2 regions of the Lentibacillus halophilus genome follow, and region 1 is predicted to be linked to the other one. Evidence: riboswitches for the same ligand, from Rfam matches in the RefSeq annotation. Region 1 holds a riboswitch; the other holds the start of a gene.
The links. A riboswitch is a leader RNA that binds a small molecule or an ion and turns the genes downstream of it on or off. The one in region 1 is predicted to bind FMN.
Positions count from the first base shown of each region.

Region 2: it holds a riboswitch for FMN, as region 1 does, so the genes downstream of both, ribD (bifunctional diaminohydroxyphosphoribosylaminopyrimidine deaminase/5-amino-6-(5-phosphoribosylamino)uracil reductase RibD) here and ACZ5Q7_RS13590 (ECF transporter S component) in region 1, are expected to answer to the same signal.

Region 1 covers NZ_AP043750.1:2,757,455-2,764,869, reverse strand. Annotated here, with positions in the region: gene ACZ5Q7_RS13615 (glucose-6-phosphate isomerase) at 1-121, opposite strand, end outside; gene ACZ5Q7_RS13610 (DUF378 domain-containing protein) at 254-496, shown strand; gene yugI (S1 domain-containing post-transcriptional regulator GSP13) at 576-944, opposite strand; gene ACZ5Q7_RS13600 (potassium channel family protein) at 1,109-2,107, opposite strand; gene ACZ5Q7_RS13595 (M20/M25/M40 family metallo-hydrolase) at 2,335-3,393, shown strand; FMN riboswitch at 3,504-3,650, shown strand; gene ACZ5Q7_RS13590 (ECF transporter S component) at 3,836-4,429, shown strand; gene ACZ5Q7_RS13585 (hotdog fold thioesterase) at 4,793-5,173, opposite strand; gene ACZ5Q7_RS13580 (1,4-dihydroxy-2-naphthoate polyprenyltransferase) at 5,194-6,129, opposite strand; gene ACZ5Q7_RS13575 (isochorismate synthase) at 6,384-7,415, shown strand, end outside.
Region 2 covers NZ_AP043750.1:1,449,387-1,456,801, reverse strand. Annotated here, with positions in the region: gene ACZ5Q7_RS07070 (ABC-F family ATP-binding cassette domain-containing protein) at 1-1,606, opposite strand, end outside; gene ACZ5Q7_RS07065 (hypothetical protein) at 1,612-1,809, opposite strand; gene ribH (6,7-dimethyl-8-ribityllumazine synthase) at 1,893-2,375, opposite strand; gene ACZ5Q7_RS07055 (bifunctional 3,4-dihydroxy-2-butanone-4-phosphate synthase/GTP cyclohydrolase II) at 2,421-3,614, opposite strand; gene ribE (riboflavin synthase) at 3,630-4,244, opposite strand; gene ribD (bifunctional diaminohydroxyphosphoribosylaminopyrimidine deaminase/5-amino-6-(5-phosphoribosylamino)uracil reductase RibD) at 4,225-5,331, opposite strand; FMN riboswitch at 5,511-5,662, opposite strand; gene ACZ5Q7_RS07040 (class D sortase) at 5,871-6,452, opposite strand; gene ACZ5Q7_RS07035 (Cna B-type domain-containing protein) at 6,474-7,415, opposite strand, start outside.

The sequences.
Region 1 (7,415 bases):
TGCCTGCTCCGGTTTTCTCATGCAGCTGGAGATGTGCTTTTTCTATATCATCATTCAACTGATCCAGGTCCGCCTGCTTAAGGTGAGATGCATTTTCTCCGGAAAAGCGGATATGTGTCATATAATTCCTCCTTGCTTATCACTTTAATGGATAAGGCTTCATTCATTCAAGAATTTGCACAGATTATAATGATGCATTCGCATATTGTGTTGCAAATCGTGGACAATAGAAAAGGGAAAGGAGGTAATATTCATGAGTGGATTTCATCGTTTTTGTTTAGCCTTAGTTATCATTGGCGCCATCAATTGGGGATTGATTGGGTTGTTCCAATTTGACCTGGTTGCTGCCATCTTTGGTGGCGGTGAACAGAGTGGCGTGATTGCCCGGGTCATCTATACCCTGGTTGGAATCGGCGGTTTGTTTTCATTAACATTATTGTTTAGAACGGATGAAGCATTCGGCGTTGATCGACGTGCACAAACCGATGATGCTTAAAGAGTTAAAACGCAAGAGGCCAATTCAAATATGCCAATGGTGTCAGTGATGCGCATATTTGAACGAGCCTCTTGTTTTTTTATTTTTGCGTTTCCGATTGTTTAATCCATTCTTCCAGCTTGTCTTTTAATGAGTTAAAACCGGTATGGTCGTTTGACGAACGGCTTTCGGTTTTGTTTTGATCGTTTGCATCATTATTCGGAGGATCCTGTACAGCCCGCATGGACAGGCTGAATTTATTATTTTCCGAATCAATGCTTAAAATTTTGACTTTAACGTCATCGCCGATCGTCAGATGATCGTTAACATTTTTGACAAAGCCATGGGTTATCTCGGAAATGTGGACGAGGCCTTGGGTGTCGTCGTCCAAAGCTATAAATGCGCCATATGGCTGTATGCCGGTAACTTTTCCATCTAAAATTTGCCCTGATTCGAATGTATCTGCCATGTTGAACAACTCCCATATCATATTCGATTCTTTTTAATACAGTAAAATATTGTAGCATATATCGTAGAACCGGGCAAAACATATGATGTATCAGCTATTGTATATGTTGGAGACACATACAATGACGGCCTTAGACGGTCGTGCGAAAGGTGGACAAGCGGCTATTACCATTCGGCTAGAATAATGACCGTGTCATTGTTGTTAAGCGTCATATCATCGTTTGGGTTTATATACCATTCGCCGTCACGGATAAACCCGATAAGCAATTCGCCATTTTCCAGAAAAAACAAAATGGCTTCTTTAAATGTGCTTTCATCCAATGGGTCAGGAAGCGGGATATGATTGAACTGCTGTTTATTCAACAGAGTCAATACGGTTTCAAACGGCTTGGTTTGATCTTTATGAAAAAGTTCATGATAAAATAATGTGCTCATAAAATCATTGGAACTGATGACGGTATCCGCTCCGGCCCGGATAGCATTTTCAACTTGGCTGATGGTCAGAATTTCAGTGTTTATTGGGACATCTTGATTATTTCCCCGAACGGCGATGGCGGCCAGAACCGTATTGATATCGGCTTTTCGTTCGTCGATGGTAACATCAGCAGAAATGAGAACCGCTTTGGCTGTATCAATATTCGCCTGATGCAACACGGCGTCTTCGCTTGGGTCGCCATGGATAAAATGAACCGGATAGTGACGGTAAGGCAATTGATTCAATGACCGGTCGATCAGAACGACTTCCTGATTGGTATCTTTATCATCGATCATATCAGCCAACTGTCTCGTCCGTTCATTCCAACCGATAAGAACAATATGCTGTTTTCCATTAAACGATACTTTCCCTTCTGATAGCTCATTTTCGTGATTGATGGTGGATGCAGCAAGGGTTGTTATGTAAAAGGTGAGCATTCCGCCGCCTGTAAGCAAAAGAAGAATACCGATCAATCGCCCTGCAACCGTGAGCGGGACGTAATCGCCATAACCAACCGTCGCCCCTGTGATAAATGCCCACCAGACACCATCAAATATGGACGGAAATTGGTCTGGCTCCACAAGGTGAATCGTCAGTCCGAACAAAAACATCAGCACAAAGATGGACAGAAGCAATCTTACGGGTGCCGGCATCCGGTAATAAATATGTTTGAATACTTCCAGATTCACGTTGCTCACCTGCCCTCTGGTGCGGTAGGCGCATGGGTCCGGACGGCTCATGTCGCCTGATTGTTGTTAACATCACACATATATAGTATGGGCAGAAGAGTGAGACTTTCATACACTTGCTATGAAAATGACACGCACCATCGATACCGATCATTACCTCATTTTTTTCAGGCATGTTACCAACAAATCTGCTATGATGGAAGAAATGGACAAAGGAGGCTTTTTTCATGGCGTTGGAAAACAAACCATTTCTTATGGATTTATTGAACACGCCGTCACCTTCAAGCGACGAGGTGGCTATACAGAAAAAATGGATTGAATATGTCCGGCCATTTGCCGATGAAATCAAAACGGACAATGCTGGTAATGCGTTCGGTGTCCTTAACCCGGAGGTAGAATTCAGCGTATTGTTGGCCGGTCATTGTGATGAAATAGCGCTGGTTATCAATCGGATTGACGAGGATGGGTTTCTTCATTTTGATAAAATGGGTGGCATTAACCCGAAAGCGGCTGTTGGCATGAAAGTAACGGTATCGGGCCAACATGGGGAATTAACAGGTGTCATCGGTGTCAACGCCCAGCATCATGGTGGCCTGAAAGACGATTTTGGCTTGGAGGACTTGTTTATTGATTGTGGGTGTAAAACCAAAGAAGAGGCCGAGCGACTGGTGCAGATTGGGGATTTGGCTGTTTATAAAACAGAGCCGGAGTCGTTGATGGACCGCTACATATCCGGACGGGGGCTCGACAATCGGACAGGTGCATTTATCGTGGCCGAGGTGCTGCGCCGTCTTTCTGAAAACGGGTGCCGTGTCGGTGTTTATGCAGCCAGTACTGTGAATGAAGAGACCAATATGGGTGGTGCTTATTTCGCTGCCGCCGGTATGCAGCCGACGATGGCCATTGCATGTGATGTCACCTTTGCGACCGATTATCCCGGTGTAAACAAACATAAATATGGCGATGTGAGACTTGATGGCGGTCCTGTTCTCGCCAAAGGGGCTCCCATCAACCGGAACATGAACAAATGGCTGGAGCAGACGGCCAGGGACTTAAACATGACTATCCAATATGAATTAACATCGAGCATGACAGGAACAGATGCCGATCGTATGCGGCTAACCGGTCCCGGTGTCCCCATATCGCTCGTTTCCTTGCCGCTTCGGTATATGCACTCACCGGTGGAAACATCCAGCTTAAAGGATATGGAAGAGGAAATAGAGCTGCTTGTCACCATGATAGCCAATATGACCGGTGATGAACAATTGAATCCGCTCGAAGACTGATATCGTTGCTGGCAAAAATTTTATCCCACGAAATGGAAAACAAAAAAATGACATGGAAGGCTTGCATTTTGGTGATGAATGCGTTACCATAATCATTAACAAAATATCGATTCCATCTTCGGGGCAGGGTGCAATTCCCGACCGACGGTAAGAAACAGGAGACTGTTTTAAGTCCGTGACCCGTCTGCAGTAATGCAGCGGTGGACCTGGTGTGAGTCCGGGACCGACAGTGAAAGTCTGGAGGGGAGAAGATGACGAGCCAAAACAGGTTTAAGACTATGCCATGATTTTTTTCCTGTAATCCGACACCCTAAAGCCCCGTGTAGGTTTTAGGGTTTTTGTGTGGGTTTAGCACATCTCTGTTTGTGCAGAAACGCCAACGGCAGGAGAAGGCTCACCTTCATCAATGTAAGATTGGAATCGGTGGATGAAGGAGGAGACGATGATGCAGCCAACTGCACGATCATCACATTTAACAAAGCTTGTTATCCTGGCGTTGCTGGGGACGATTTCACTCATTTTATTTTTTCTGAACTTTCCACTTCCATTTTTGCCGCCTTATTTGAAAATTGACTTCAGTGAAGTGCCGGCGCTAATGGCGGCGCTCATATTTTCACCAATGGCAGGAGTTATCGTGGAAGGGATTAAAAACGTTTTATACTTGGTGGTATCCGGAGCCGCTGATCCGATAGGGGTGTTGTCCAACTTTGTGGCTGGGGTAATCTTCATTGTGCCGGCAGCTGTCCTTTATCACCGATCAAAGGGTGTCAAAAGCGTTGTTTCCGGACTTGTGACCGGTACGATTATTATGGCTGTTGCCATGAGTGTTTTGAACTATTATGTGTTTCTGCCGGCCTATGCCTGGTTCATCGGTGCTCCTGAAATGGCTGCAACGACGGCGAAATGGGTTGCCGTCACCGGAGGAATTTTACCGTTTAATATGTTGAAAGGTCTTATCGTAGGCATTCTGTTTATACCCGTCTTTATGAAAATGAAAACATGGATTGAAAAGAAGCGAATGGATTTGGCATCTTAAAAAGGGGCTGGGACAACGAAAATAAATCACTTCTAAATACGAACGATATATTTAAGACGTAGTCGCCGCTCCGGAAAAACACTACGCTTTCCGCGGGCGCTGCTGAGCCTCCTCGTGCTTATCGACTGCGGGGTCTCACCTAGGCTTTTGATCCCGCAGGAGTCTCCGTGTTTTTCCTACGCTAAACAAAAAATCCGAACTGATTCAGACTATTTGTGAATCAGTTCGGATTTTTCTTTGGCTAAACATCTTTTGTGCCAGTTTCTTTTCGTCTTTGTCGAATGCCAATAGCGGCAATGGTGCAGATAATGTTGGTTTGTGTTTGTGAAACAGCCTCCCGCATTTCTGCCTCTGATTATCATGTCATTTGGGGACAATGCCGATCGTGCAGCGGGATACACATACAAGCTGGTCGTTTTCGTCTGTTATGCGGATTTCCCATACCATCGTCCGGTTTCCTTTGTGCAATGGCTTGGCCCGGGCGGTAACCGTACCGTCACGCTTGGATTTAACATGATTGGCATTTATTTCAATGCCGAACACACGGTATTGGTCCGGGTCGCTGTTGTTGTAAGCACCGATGCTGGCAGCAGATTCCGCCAAGGCAACGTTCGCTCCGCCGTGCAGAAACCCTGCCGGCTGGTGCGTGCGATGGTCCACCGGCATGGTCATGACAACCAGGTCTTTATCAAGCGACTGCACGCGCATACCGAGTGCTTCGATCAATGTATTGGAAACATCCATTTTCGCGCGCCTCCGTTTCGTTAAACATAGTTGCTGATCAAAAGGGAAAGGCCAATCAGAAATCCGTATATGGTGTTTGTTTTGCCGGTAGCCGCCATAGCCGGCATCATTTCCAGTGAACTTTTTTTACCCTTAAATTTACGGATGACATCCACCGCCTTAATCCCGCTTAACAAGGCAAGAAGAGACCATATTGGCAGGATTCCAGCAATGACATAGGCAGCGGTCAGACTGAAGGCGGTGATAAACAGAATCGTCAGCAATCGCACGGCATTTTTCCGGCCGAGCAGAATAGCAACGGTTTTACGCCCGTTTTCCTTGTCTCCGTCAAGATCACGGATATTGTTGGAAAGCATGATCGAACCGATGAAAATGGCGACCGGGATGGACAACCAAATAACAGAACTTGTCAATACCGATGTCTGAATGTAAAAACTGATCCCGATGATGACCGTTCCCATAAAGAAACCGGAAAACAGTTCGCCAAACGGTGTGTAGGCAATTGGGTAAGGGCCACCGGTGTACAAATAGCCGAACAGCATGCATACGATGCCGATAACAGCAACCCACCAGCTTGATGCCACACAAATATAGACGCCAAGAAGCATGGCTATGGCAAAAAAGGTAAGGGCGAGACGAAGCACTGTTTTTGGTGAGATACCGTCCCGGACAATCGTCCCGCCGATACCGACCGATGACTCATTGTCCAACCCCAGAACAAAATCATAATATTCATTGAACATATTGGTGGCGGCCTGAATAAGAATGGATGCCAACAGCATTGCTAAAAATAATAATACATTGATGTGACTGTGTGTCAAAGCAAACATAGTCCCGACAAACACCGGTACGATGGATGCTGTCAATGTATGTGGCCGCAATAGACGCCACCATATTTGCAGACTCTCGTTTTTATTAAGCTCGTCTTTAATGGGTGAATGGTTGGTGGAATTCATGGTACCTCTCTCCTTTGCACCAGTGACATATGACATCTTTATATCACTATAAGTTTAGGCAATTGATGACGGTGTGTCAATGCGTATGTTGTTAGAAACGACTGGTGTGGATTCGTTGTACATCCGGTTCAACATGACTATCATTGAGAAAGGTGTTACGGGGCCGTAAATAGCATTCCTTGAGGTACGACTAAAAAAAGAATAAAATAGGTATAAAGAGTTGAAATGGTGGAAGGTATGGAGGAAAATAAATAATGATTGACGTTCAAACAAAATCATTGGAAACTTTGCTCGGTGAAGCCGTAGCCCAAGCAAAAGCGGATAACGGCGCACAATTGTTAAGTGTGACCGAACAAATAAAAGACACGGATCCGGTCCATTTCTTTGCATCAGCTGGGAACCTGTCCACGGATCGCGTGTTCTGGACAAGCACATCCGAGTCGTTTTCCATGGCAGGCGTCGGGAATGCCTGGGAAATAGAGGCAGAAAAAAACCGGACGCAAACGGCTGAACGGTATTGGCAGTATTTGCAGAATCACGCTTTGGTCCATAACCCGTACCAGGAACCAGGCACCGGTCTGGTGGCCCTCGGCGGCATGTCATTCGATCCCGATGCCCGATCATCCGGGCGCTGGAACCGCTTCGGTCATGGGTCCCTTCAGGTTCCGAATGTGCTGTTGACGCAAAGGCATGCTCGTCATTATTTAACGTTCAATATTCAAGTCCGCGCGACAGACAATGTGGATGACTTGAAAAAGTGGGTGCAGGAAACAAAAGCCGTGGTAACATCTACTCGGCAACCACTTCCAGCCATTCCCGGAATCGACAGCCAAGAGGAAATAGAACCTGAGCAATGGAAAGATACCGTCCAACGGGCAGCAGACACGATCAAAGTCGGGCATGCAGAAAAAATTGTTCTAGCCCGTGAATTGCGTGTGACACTGAAGGACCGGGCACCTATCGCTTCCATTTTGAACAAGCTGTTAACAACCCAGCCGAACAGTTATGTGTTTGCCATTGAACGGGACGGCGATTGCTTTGTCGGTGCGTCACCGGAGCGGCTCGTCAAGCAGGATGATGAGCAATTGTTTTCGGTTTGTCTTGCCGGCACAGCGCCGCGTGGACAAACAGACGAGGATGATCGTGCTATTGCACAGGCGTTGCTGCATGATGATAAAAACCGCAGCGAGCATGATTTTGTCGTCAAAATGATCCGGCAAGCGATGGATACCTGCTGCGATGTTGTACACGTCCCTGACAAACCGGTTATCCATCCGTTTCAAAAC
Region 2 (7,415 bases), 1.3 Mb from region 1:
TTTGCTCCTGCGCCTGTTGTTTTTCCCGTTCAAGCCAATCATGATAATTGCCATGGAAATGGTCCACCTGGGCATTTTCTTTAAAGACAAGCATGTGATCAACGACCCGGTCGAGGAAATAACGATCGTGTGAAGCTGTAATGACAACGCCCGGAAACTGATCAAGGTACGCCTCTAGGACACTTAACGTCTGTGTATCCAGATCATTGGTGGGCTCATCGAGAAGCAACACATTCGGCTCGGTCATCAGGATTTTCAGCAAATACAGACGCCGCTTTTCACCGCCTGACAGTTTGCGAATATAATTCCACTGTTGGGACCGGGAAAACAAAAATTGTTCCAGCATCTGTTCCGCTGTTATTTCGTCTCCATTTTTCGTCCGAATAACTTCGGCTACTTCGCGAATATCTTCAATGATACGCTTGTTGTCATCCAAATTTTCATCGGTTTGTGTGTAATAACCGACTTTGACGGTCGGACCGGTTTCCACATGCCCGTTATCCGGTTCAACAAATCCCGCCATAATATTCAAGAGTGTTGATTTGCCTGAGCCGTTAGGGCCAACGATTCCGAGACGGTCACCCGGGACGATCAGAAAATGAAAATCATCGAGCAGTTGTTTGTCGTCATACGATTTCGTGATATTCTCCAGTTCCATGACTTTTTTCCCGAGTCGGACGGACCCTGCATCAATGGATACATCATGGGACTCGGAAGTGAATTGCTTTTCTTTCATTTGTTCAATTCGGTCAATGCGTGCTTTTTGTTTCGTTCCGCGCGCTTTCGGTCCCTTTTTCATCCAAGCGATTTCTTTTTTCAGCATGCTCTGGTGTTTCTCTTGATAACGTTCCTCCAATGCTTCCCGTTCGGCTTTTTTCTCCTGAAACAACTCATAATTGCCTTCATATGTGTACAAGTTCCCGTCATCAAGTTCGAAAATCTGGTTGGTGACACGGTTTAAAAAATAACGGTCGTGTGTGACAAGCAATAGGGCGCCTTTATACGATGCCAAATATTGTTCCAGCCATTCGACCGTATCGTTATCGAGATGGTTGGTCGGCTCATCCAGAATTAGCAAATCGGCCGGCTGGATCAATGCCTTGGCAATGGCCACCCTTTTGCGTTGACCACCGGATAGCTCCCGCACCGGACGGGTGAAGCCGGTGATCCCCAGTTTGGTGAGGATAGTTTTAGCGGCTGTATTGGCTTCCCAAGCTTCGTATTCATCCATCCGTTGTTGTTTGGTGAGCAGCCGTTCCTGAACCTGTTCGTTATTAGGGGACTCCTGTAAGTCAAGAAGCGTCTGTTCATATTCCCGCATCACTTTCATGATGGGGGTTTCACCATAATAAATTTGTTCCATAACCGTCAGTTCCGGATTAAGATCAGGCTCTTGCTCCAAATATTCCACCCAATAATCCTTGGCATGACTGACGGAGCCACGCTCTGCAGTGTCAATACCGGCGAGAATTTTTAGAAACGTCGATTTCCCTGTTCCGTTGACACCGATCAAACCAATGCGGTCATGTGGTTTAATAAGGCAACTTACCCCGTTCAGCAATGTCTTGTCGCCGTAAGATTTATATAAATGATCAACTGTCAGCATATCGATTACCTTCCTATTGAGGATTCATCATCGTCCTCATTCCCTTTTATAAACTGTTTTATCAGAAGAACAATTAAAAACAACAGCCATGATGTGACGACGTAAAATATAATTTTGCTCAATTGGTCCATATCCTGGAAAAAGAAGGCCATACCAGTCCAAATAATACCTATTCCGATAATTTGATAAACCATGATTTTCATGTTCCGTTTCCTCCAGACATAGGCATACTGTCCTTATAGTCTATCTTATATAGCCGTCCCTTTTCCATTATAAACCCTCACCATCATTGAGATGATGCATTCAGTTCGCCAGCAACGTTCGCCGTTTCAATAGCGGCCGCTGCTGCTTCCGCGCCTTTATTGCCGGCTTTCGTTCCTGCTCTCTCGATAGCCTGCTCAATGGTTTCCGTCGTTAAAACCCCAAAAATAACCGGCTTGCCGGATGCCAACGAAGCGGCGGATACCCCTTTCGCTGCCTCACTGCAGACATAATCAAAATGAGGCGTTGATCCGCGGATGACCGCCCCGAGCGCCACAACCGCATCATAGTCCGCGTTCAATGCCATTTTTTGAGCAATGACCGGAATTTCAAAGGCTCCCGGCACCCAGGCTATATCCACATCGGCTTCTTTCACACCGTGCTGTTTGAAGGTGGTTACCGCTCCATCAAGCAATTTTTCAGTTATGAAGTCATTGAACCGCGCCACCACGATACCGATTTTTAAATTCGTTCCAACAAGGTTTCCTTCAAAAACGTTTCCCACCATTACCATCTCCTTATTAAACCGTGGTTTCCCATACGGTATGGTTTCTCACCTTTGATGCATATGTCCCATTTTATTTATTTTTGTATGAATATAATGTTCATTTTCTTTCCGGACATTCGTCTCAATCGGTATTCGTTCGTACACTTGAATCCCATCAGACTGCAACTCATCCATTTTTTCCGGATTGTTGGTCAACAGTTTCACATGGGTGATGCCCAAGTCTTTCAAAATATGAGCACTTAGAACGTAGTCCCGCATATCCGGGGGAAATCCAAGTTGTTCATTCGCTTCCACGGTATCCATCCCGTTATCCTGCAACTTATAGGCGCGCAATTTGTTTAAAAGTCCGATACCCCGGCCTTCCTGGCGCATATAAATGAGTACACCTGCGCCTGCTGCATTGATTTGATCGAGTGCTTCATGCAGCTGCGATCCGCAGTCACAACGGTAAGACCCGAATATATCACCGGTCAGGCACTCCGAATGTATTCGGGTGAGCACCGGTTCTCCCGAGTGAATGTCTCCTTTGACAAGCGCGATATGTTCCTCTCCATCCAGATCGTTGGTATATCCGTACACGCGAAACGATCCGTATTCCGTCGGCACATTCGTCTCTACCTCCCTGGTTACATGCACCTCATTCATTTTCCGGTATGCGATCAAATCAGCAATGGTTATCAGTTTTAAATCAAACGTTTGAGCCATTTGTTGCAAATCAGGCACCCGTGCCATCGTTCCATCGTTTTTAATGATTTCACAAATCACACCGGACGGATTAGCCCCGCACAATTCTGCCAAATCAAGGGATGCTTCTGTGTGACCCGGACGTTCCAGTACACCACCATCTTTGGCAATCAACGGGAAAACATGGCCGGGTTTTTTAAAGTCCGCCCCTTCTGCGTTTGATTGAATCAATGCATGTATGGTTTTGGCCCGATCCTGTGTACTGATGCCTGTCATGGTTTCTCGATGATCAACACTGATGGTAAAGGCTGTCTCAAATGGGTCACTGCTGTCATCGGACATAAATGGAAGATTTACTTGATATGCCTGATCCGATGTGATGGATGTGCACACAAGCCCTTTCCCATGTGTAATCATAAAATTAATTGTATCCGGTGTTATCTTTTCCGACAGTGCAACCAAATCTCCTTCGTTTTCCCTCTCCTCATCATCCACGACAATGATTGGTTTTCCAGCTTTCAAGTCATCTATTGCTTCCTCAATGGTATGAAACACGCGACTCGCTCCCTTTCATCTAGTTTCGTCTGGCTTTTGCTGATGATTCAATAGGTTGTGGACATGTTTCGCCAGCATATCGCATTCCACGTTAACGTTGTCGCCTTCACCTTTGGAACCCAACACTGTTTGCGATACCGTGTGGGGAATGAGAGACAGCGTTATTTGTCGATTCTGAATGCCGAAAACGGTTAAACTTACCCCATCAATAGCGACCGCGCCTTTCATAATAACGTAAGCGGTGAGTTCCGGCGGGATGGAAACCGTATAGTAAATCGCATTCTCCTGCTTGGATGTCTGAATAATGGTACCTGTATCATCCACGTGACCGGTGACAAAGTGTCCGCCAAACCGGCCATCAGCAGGCATCGATCGTTCCAGATTGACAGGTGACCCTTCGTCCAGCGTGCGAAGGGACGTCGCGTTGATCGTCTCCGGCATGACATCCACGCCAAACGAGTTGTTGTCGACATCTGTTACCGTCAGACAAATACCGTTGACCGCGATGCTGTCACCGATATGCACATCCTCAATAACAACCTTTGCTTCGATGGTCAGCCGTACTGCTTTTTCAGAAATAACATCCCGTTGACCGATTCGCCCCATTTCTTCAACAATTCCGGTGAACATTGGCATCGTCCTCCTGTGGTTCCGCAATAAGTTTCATATCGTCCCCTATCTTTTCCATAGATGTTATTGTCATTGGCATGCTATTCTGGATGGACTCAAACCCTTGTCCACCCACGGATGCGGGGGCTTCCACCCCGCCAATCAATTTGGGGGCCATATACTGCACGAGCTGGTTGATCCGTCTGCTCAGCAAAAAGGATCCCGCGACAGTTGCACCACCTTCCACAAACAGCGACATGACACCGTGACGTCCCAAATAGGGAAGAACGGTGTCGGGTTCTGTGGCACGTAGCGGGATAACCCTTACACCACATTCATTATAAGGCTTAATCACTTCATCGCTCACTTGATTGCCGGTGATGATCCATGTCGTCGCTTCTTGATCGGTTACAACCAACGATTCAAGCGGCGTGCGCAAGTTGGAATCAAGAATAATGCGGAGTGGATTTTTCGCACCGTTGGGCAGGCGAGCAGTCAGACTTGGGTTGTCAGCTATTACCGTATTCACACCCACTAAAATCGCATCGTGACTGTGGCGATGCCGGTGCACATCCATACGAGCTTCTTCACCGGTGATCCATTTACTTTTCCCTGTCTTTGTCGCTGTTTTTCCATCAAGACTGACGGCCGTCTTCACTGTTACAAATGGCGTCGAGGTCTGTGTATAATGAAAAAATGCGCGATTGACGTTTGCGGCTTCCTCTTCCAAAACGCCGGTTTTCACGTCAATGCCTGCTGCACGCAATGCTTCCAATCCGCGTCCAGCGACCTTTTTATTTGGATCCATAACAGCAACGATGGCACGTTTGATGCCTTTTCCCACGATGAGATCAGCACACGGCGACGTCTTTCCATGATGACTGCACGGCTCAAGCGTGACGTAAATGTCTGCACCCTTCGCTTTTTCCCCGGCCATCTGGAGCGCGTGTACTTCCGCATGAGCCTCCCCGGCCTGAAGATGAGCTCCCATCCCCAGGATTTCACCGTCTTTGACGACAACGGCTCCAACAGGAGGGTTCGGACTGGTCTGCCCTGACGCTGATTTGGCCAAGTTCAAGGCCAATGTCATATAGTATTCATCGTCCATCGCTGTATACCTCCGCAAGCCAAAACAGCTTTATGGTTTGGCTTCATTTGTTTTCAACACATAAAAAAACCCCTGAATGTCCCTTCAGAGGTGGATGAGCTGAATTTTACAGGTGTGTTCTATATATAAACAACACAAGCATGATATGATACCGCTTACCTGCTTGCTTATGACCTGAAAAATTCCTTCTCCCATCCAGACTGTCACTGTCGGTCCCGGACTCACACCGGGTCCACCGCTTGGTTATGGTTTCTAACCGCACGGGTCACGGACTTTAAGGTTGTACCTTATCACCGTCGGTCGGGACTTTCACCCTGCCCCGAAGGAATATGAATGCCTTATGATCGTTTAGGTATAACGGAATTCCGAAATGAGCGCAAACAATCAGCTTTCGGAAGACGAATGTTAATCCTATTATCACTTATTCTACTCGTTACGGACGGTTGTCGTCAAAAATTTATCATTAAAATAAAACAAAACACCCACTCATACGTAAAAAAACCCGGAAGACGCTGAGTGCTCCGGGTTTTTATACGACTTTAATTTAAAGTGCCTTGAACGGCAATTCGCTGTTTTCCATCGATCGTACAGGTGATTAGCGTGATTTGATCTTGATCTTGTTGACTTTTTAAAATGTCAACATCGGTTGGTTCAATAACATTCGAGCTTGTAATGGTATACGTGAATTCCTCATTACCTTGATGCAAAATCACTTCAGACCCAACCGGGGCATCCGGCAGATTCCGAAAATGGCGGTCGCCGCGATATCCCCGATGCCCGGCTATGGTAAAATTGCCATCCCCGGGAGTTTGTTCTGATTTGATCTGGGTCAGTGCAATACTCAAGTTTTCTTCCGTTGTCTTAGGAAGCACCTTTTGCTTCAGATCAATCGCTGGTATTTCCAGTTTCAACGTTTTTTCCAATTGCTCTTTCGGAACCGTTAAATTGTCAACAGAGGACAAATCTACATCACCGTTGTCCGATTCGGATATCAGCGTCATTGCCTCTTCCATCGCCTTAGTCTCCTGTTGTTTATCCCATTCATAATACAACGGGATAGCCAAGAGAGTGAGTCCAATGATAATAAACGATATACCTGCTGTTTTTTTAGTTTTTCTCATTGAACTCACCCTTTCGTGTCATTAGTCCAATTTTCTCTTACGGCTGCTGAACAGAAGCACACCGCCTGTAACTATGGCTAACAATCCAGCGATCAGCAGATATCTCATCCACTCTTCACCAGTTTGTGGAAGGGTGTCATCCGAGTTGCCTTGGCCGCTATCATCACTGGGATCGTCCGTACCATCAGAATCGTCGGGAGTTGTTGGTTCGTCCGACTCATCGGAACCTCCCGGCTCGCCAGATTCGTCTTCTTCTGGCGTATCTTCTAGCGTGTTAATGATGGTATAGCCATTATCCGTTTTATTGATGCTCGATTGATAATCGGCTGCATCCTGTTCGCGAACGGTATAGTTATAAGCAATACCTTTATCATTGTATTGATCCAATTCTGTGAATGTGTGCGTCCAGTTCTGATCAGCCGTCATATCCACTGTGTCGATCACGTTGCCGTTTTGCAGCAATTCGACCGTGATGGATTCCGGACGATCTTCTGGCGCATCATTTTCCCACTGTTTGGATACATCGATGGTCGTTGTACCTACACGCGTGTTGGTAATATCATAACCATCGATTGTTGTTTTGTAGCCGTCGATATTATTTTCCTGAATGCTGTATTCATACGCAATGCCATTGTCGTCATAAGCTTCCAGATTATTGAAAGTGTAACTCCAATCATCATCGGCTGTGACGTCAACAGTGTCAAGAACATTGCCATTTTGCAGCAAATCAACGGTTACAGATTCCGGACGGTCGTTGGCATTATCATCTAACCACGATTTCGTTACGTTAATCGATTTAGTCTCGACTTTCGTGTTGGTGATGTCATAGCCATTGACTTCAGAATCATATCCTGGCACATCCTGTTCTTTCACCGAGTAATCATACGTTTCACCTTGATTATCATATGTCTCCAGATCAGTGAAGCTGTACGTCCAATCATCGTCTGCACTGATTTCTTTTCC